2 regions of the Lysinibacillus sp. SGAir0095 genome follow, and region 1 is predicted to be linked to the other one. Evidence: riboswitches for the same ligand, from Rfam matches in the RefSeq annotation. Region 1 holds a riboswitch; the other holds the start of a gene.
The links. Region 1 has a riboswitch for FMN ahead of C1N55_RS07850 (ECF transporter S component). Riboswitches for the same ligand answer to the same signal wherever they lie in the genome.

Region 2: another riboswitch for FMN. It lies ahead of ribE (riboflavin synthase); the one in region 1 lies ahead of C1N55_RS07850 (ECF transporter S component).

Annotation. Positions count from the first base shown of each region.
Region 1 is NZ_CP028083.1:1,590,463-1,593,649, forward strand. It holds gene C1N55_RS07840 (RNA polymerase sigma factor SigX) at 1-102, shown strand, start outside; gene C1N55_RS07845 (hypothetical protein) at 92-1,333, shown strand; FMN riboswitch at 1,439-1,611, shown strand; gene C1N55_RS07850 (ECF transporter S component) at 1,879-2,457, shown strand.
Region 2 is NZ_CP028083.1:3,463,901-3,467,087, forward strand. It holds gene ribE (6,7-dimethyl-8-ribityllumazine synthase) at 1-424, opposite strand, end outside; partial or broken gene ribB (3,4-dihydroxy-2-butanone-4-phosphate synthase) at 505-1,092, opposite strand; gene ribE (riboflavin synthase) at 1,110-1,748, opposite strand; FMN riboswitch at 1,868-2,004, opposite strand; FMN riboswitch at 2,178-2,310, opposite strand; gene rlmD (23S rRNA (uracil(1939)-C(5))-methyltransferase RlmD) at 2,508-3,187, shown strand, end outside.

The DNA.
Region 1 (3,187 bases):
GATGGCAAGGTTAAAACTACCCAGCATCGAGCGATAAATAAGCTCCGTGAAATATTGACAAATACGACTGAAGCGAAGGAGGCAAATCACAATGAGTCATGATAAATGGGAAGACAAAAAAATAGAAGACTTGCTTGAGAAAGTACCAAAGATTCATGATCAACGTTCAAAACAAGACGTATTCAATCGTCTTAAAGAAGACGGTCTTTTTGATGATGAGCCTTTAAGTACCAATAATCATAATACAGGTCAAAGTAGAAAGTTTAAGTGGGTTCCAATTGCTGTTTCAATCGCTGCAGTCTTTTTACTGGCGATATTAATACCGTCCTTTATAAATCAATATTCTTCAACGGATTCTGTAGAGGAAAGTGCAAGTACGGAAGTAAGTGAAGCAAGGGATATGGAGCAAGAGATGAAAAGTTCGGAATCGAGTGCTGAAGAATCTAGCGCTGATATGGCTATATTCAACGCAGAGAGTGGGGACCTTCGTACGGCAGTTTACCCAGAAGAGCTTGTGGGAAATACGGTGTTTAAGTTGGGATTAGCTAGTGATGCAGCAGATAGCTTACCTGTTACGGTATTAATTCCGAATGATAGAATTCAACAGGATTTTGGAGATATTACACCAACTGGGGTAGAACTATATAATCATTATGCACCACTCTTTATGGAAAGTGCGATAGGCTTTAGCGAATATCATCCATATGCTGGAACGATTACTGAGTTAGGTGATCAAGTGATTCACACATTACCGAACGATCAACCTTACGATATAGCTCCAGCTTCCCTGACAACTTATTTTGCTACTCTAATTGATACATTTGGCGATTCTTACGAGGAAGCAGCACTATTAAATCAAGAAGGCTCTGCTTTTGAATTTAGTGAAGTTGGGGAGCCAAGTACACCAATTGCATTAGTGGGTGAATCAACTCAGTATAATTACTTTAGACATACCCAAACGGATGGAACAACATATTTAGCGCCAAATTTTAGAGAAGCTTTTTCAACAGTAGAAGAAGCGATTACGGCTATGAAAGAAGAGACGAATGATATATATCAGTCTGTAATATTACCGAATATTGATTTTGAAATAACTGCAAAAGGTCAAATTGCAACCGTAAGATTTACTGAGGAAATCGATTTAGATGCTTTCGATCAAGTTCAAGCGATGCAAATGATTGAGGGGATTTTGTTAACAGCTGCGAATTTCGATATGCAGGTTCAATTTGAAAATATTGTTCAAACAGAGTGGCAAGGATTTAGCTTTACAGAGCCACTTCCGATGCCTGTTGGAGCAAATGAGGTCTCATATTGGACGGTTATTCAACAATAAATGACGAAAAATGTATAGTAATTGAGTAGGTTTTCATCGCTTTTACATCTTTACATCATCTCAAACTCGAGATATAATGAGACTGTAACAACAAATTAAATATTGATTCATCTTCGGGGCAGGGTGTAATTCCCGACCGGCGGTGATAGAAATTGCAACTTCCGACCATTTACTTGGAGGATGTTGCCTATAGTTTCTTCAGCCCGCGAGCTTGATTTTGAGCAGGATTTGGTGCGATTCCAAAGCCGACAGTATAGTCTGGATGGGAGAAGGTGAAGGTACGGTCTTTTTTCGTTATTCGAAGGGAAACTGTATGTTAAGGTAACGCTCTTGCGAAAAATTCGTAATTGCTTTACTGTTTTTTGAGTATCTTTTTTATCTTACATGAGATACTTGATTTAACGTACAATTTTTCTTGTTTTCAATGTGCCTATTTTCTCCCTTATGCAACTTGCGTAAGGGATTTTATTTTTTCATTGAAGGAATAATCGAAAGGCTGTCCTTTCTTCTAGCTAAGTTGAATCAGCAAAGAGGAGAGATTGATTATGTTTAATCAAAAGCTTAAGTTACGTTCGTTCGTAACAATCGCAATGTTAAGTAGTATCTCATTTATCTTAATGCTACTAAACTTTCCATTGCCATGGTTCCCAGTATTTTTACAGATTGATTTCAGTGATGTACCTGCATTGATTGCAGCAATCACAATGGGACCGGTTGCGGGTATTTTAGTAGAATTATTTAAAAACATTTTAGACTGGATTTTCTCGGGTACGCCAACAGGAGTTCCTGTGGGGCACATGGCAAACTTTGCAACGGGCCTTTTATTCATTTTACCTGTCTACTACATTTATAAAAAATTCCCATCAATTAAAGGGTTAAGCTTTGGTTTAGTTGCCGGCACAATCATCATGTCAGTTGGTATGAGCCTATTAAACTATCTAGCATTTTTGCCTATGTACACTTACTTCCTTGGTTGGGGTGAGTTCGACATGAAAGAAACAATTATTTTAGGTATCCTACCGTTTAACGTTGTAAAAGGTATTATGCTTATGGTTATTATAATCTTACTGTTCCGTACAATGAAAGTATGGATCGATAATCAAAGAGCACAATATTTATTATAAATAGAGTATTTCAAAGCTGTTCGTTAAGTCGCTTGTATGACTTAATGAGCAGCTTTTTTAGTTGTTGACACCAATTTATTAATGAGGTGGAATTTCTGGAAAGTGAAGACAATAGGGAAAGAAGAGGCTGAATTGCTGACAAGAAAAGCTTGAAAGTGGTAGTCCGGGAGTAGGGGGCTTGTGACAAAGTTAAAAGCGGAGGAGTAACTAGTCCGTGAGAAAATGTGTCGAGGACAATAGACAGGTGAAAGAGGAGTTCGTTGTCTTTGATAAGCGGTGTCATGGACAATAGACGTGTGGAAGAGGAGCTAATAGTCCGCGAGATGGTGAGTCGTGGACAATAAAAGGGAGAAAGAGGAGTTCGTTGTCCTTGATAAGCAGTGTCATGGACAATAGACGTGTGGAAGAGGAGCTAATAGTCTGCGAGATGGTGAGTCGTGGACAATAAACGGGAGAAAGAGGAGTTAATGGTCCGCGAGAAGGCGAGTCGAGGACAATAGACAGGAGGAAGAGGAGTTCGTTGTCCTTGATAAGCGGTGTCGTGGACAATAAACATGAGGAAGAGGAGTTAATAGTCCTCGAGAAACAGTGTCGTGGACAATAGAAAGAAATAAAAGGAGTTAATAGTCTGCCAGCAGCCTGTTCAGTCACCCAATTCCCTAAATATGATAAAGCTGGTCAACGAAAAGGCTACATTATGCCAAGGAATGAAAAAAGGAAAAACAAGTCA
Region 2 (3,187 bases), 1.9 Mb from region 1:
CAGCTGAATCATAACCTTTGTTTCCAGCCTTAGTTCCTGCTCTTTCGATTGCTTGTTCGATGTTTTCAGTTGTTACGATACCGAAAATTACTGGTACATTTGAATTTAAGGATACACTTGCAATTCCTTTTGCAGCTTCATTGTTCACATAATCGTAGTGAGTTGTTGAGCCACGAATAACAGTACCTAGTCCAATAACTGCATCATACTCCCCTGTTTCCACCATTTGTTTTGCGATAAAGGGTACTTCAAAAGCCCCTGGTACCCAAGCAATATCAATATTTCCTTCTGCTACGCCATGTCTTTTTAGACCATCCAATGCGCCATCAACTAATTGTGAAGTAATAAAATTATTAAAACGACCAACCACAATCCCTATTCTTAAATCTGTCCCGATTAAATTTGCTTCAAATAATTTTCCCATTTTATAAGCTCCCTTCGAAATCCTTAATTTTTAGAGTTTTACTCACTGATTAAAATATTGTTGTTATTACGTTTTTCACAATAGTGCACCAAATCTTCAATGGAGATGAGTTTTAAGCCATGCTGAATGGCAAAACTCATTAAACCATCTAAACGTAACATTTCTCCGTCATCCCCCATAATTTCACAAATAACGCCTGCCGGATAACTTCCGCATGCTTTTGCCAAATCTATTGCCGCTTCGGTATGGCCCCTTCTTTCTAGGACTCCACCCGCTTTTGCAACTAATGGAAAGACATGCCCGGGTCTTCTAAATTGACTTGATGTTGCCTTTTCATTAATCATCTGAAGAATTGTAAATGATCGCTCGTAAGCACTAATACCGGTTGTTGTATCAATATGGTCTACGCTCACTGTGAATGCGGTTTGATGATTATCTGTGTTGTTTTCAACCATTGCTGGCAATTCTAATTTTTTTGCAAGTTCCTTTTGTATCGGAGTGCAAATTAACCCACGCCCATATGTAGCCATAAAGTTAACGTTTTCAGGGTTTGCATACTCAGCAAGTACGACTAAATCTCCTTCATTTTCACGATTTTCATCATCCACTACAATAACAATCTTCCCTGATTTCAAATCCAGCAAAGCCTCTTCTATTGTATTAAGCATGTGGAAACACCTCCCATTTAGAATCCATTTTGTCTTAAAAATTCCATAGTGATATTTGAAGTTTGTTCTGTCTTTCTTAAATGATGCAAAACATACTTTCCAAGCATGTCTGTTTCTATATTGACCCTTTCCCCTACACCTTTATGTCCCAAAATCGTTTCTCCGTAAGTATGGGGAATGAGTGAGATTGTTACATTACTATCTGTAACTTTAAAAAGTGTAAGACTAGTTCCATCAATCGTAATAGAGCCTTTCGGAATACAATTTGTTAGTAATTCCTTTGCCACTTCAATTTCAATGTAGACAGCATTGGAAACAGGTCTTTTACTTTTAATGGTTCCTACTCCATCAACATGTCCTGAAACAAGATGTCCTCCAAATCTGCCATTTGCACTCATCGCACGCTCTAAATTAACATAATCCCCTATTTTCAGTGCATGGATAGTTGTTGCCATCACTGTTTCCGGCATTACATCGACAGTCATTTCTTCATTGTTAAACTGTGTAATTGTTAGACATACTCCATTTACTGCAATGCTGTCCCCTAAGTGTGCATCTGAGACTATTTTCTTTGTTGCAATCGTTATTTGCATACTGTTCACATCTTTTTTAATAGCCGTTACTTTTCCTTGATCTTCAATAATGCCCGTAAACATCTACTCACCTCATTTCTAATTTTAAAAATAAAAACCCCTTAGAAATCCTAAGGAGTTTGGGAGTATTCATGGCATAGCTAAAAAGCTTTTTGAAATCATCTTTTCAAAAAGTGCCACAATTCATCCTTCTCCCATCCAGACTATACTGTCGGCTTTGGACTCACACCAAATCCTGCTCATTATCTGAGCTCACGGGCTTAGAAGCATTTACTTCATCACCGTCGATTGGGAATTTCACCCGACCCCGAAGGACAATATTTACTTAAAGCATTCATCAAATAAAAAATCCCGTCATTCGGGTGACGGGATGAGTAAGTACAGGAAAAAATCATAACAAATAAGACCATCAAAAAATCAAATTTTAATGGTTTTCCTAATAGAACTTGGCGAATATCGAAAATACTCTTAACGTTAACCAAGTTTGCACTTATACTCCTTCTCCCATCCAGACTATACTGTCGGCTTTGGATTTGCACCAAATCCTGCTCATAAGAGCTCACGGGCTTAGAAGCTTTGCTTCATCACCGTCGATTGGGAATTTCACCCGACCCCGAAGGAATTTTTTATTTAATTGCTTTTAACGATATCATGAATCGCAAAATATATCCAATAAGCAATCGAATAACTCTATTTTCAGTAAAAAGGAATCACTCGAATATGTTAGGAAATATTTAGCCATTTGCTTTAAGTTACAGCTTCGTTATAATGTTTAGATGAACTTATTAAAGGACGTGAACGCTTTTGAGCGATAAAGTGATGATGGAAATTGGACAGAAATTTCCTTTAACCATAAAAAGATTAGGGATTAATGGAGAAGGTGTTGGCTTTTATAAACGCAATGTGGTGTTTGTTAAGGGAGCATTACCAGGTGAAGAAGTAACAGTAAGAGTTTCCAAGGTACAACGTAGTTTTGCAGAAGCAGACATTTTAAATGTACGAAAAGCTTCTAAAGAGCGACAAGAACCAAGCTGCCCTGTATATAACGAGTGTGGTGGGTGTCAACTCCAGCATTTAACATATGAGGGACAACTAAAAGAAAAACGAGATATGGTTGTACAATCTCTAGAAAAATACGTGAAACCTATTGCTGAAACGACAGATATTCGACCAACGATTGGAATGGACAACCCTTGGCATTACCGCAATAAGAGCTCCTTCCAGGTTCGTAAAGAAGGAAAACGTGTTTACGCTGGCCTTTATACTGAAGGAACAAACAAACTGTTGAACATCAATGACTGTACTGTTCAGCATCCATTAACATCGAAAATAACAGTTGCAACACGTAAAATATTGCAAAAGCTAAATATCTCAATTTATGACGGGAAAACTTTAGACGGATTAGTCAGAACAATTGTGGTTCGTACAGCCATGCAAACTGGAGAAACTCAAGTTTGTTTAGTAACGACAAGAAAAGACATTCCACATAAAGATGAATTAAT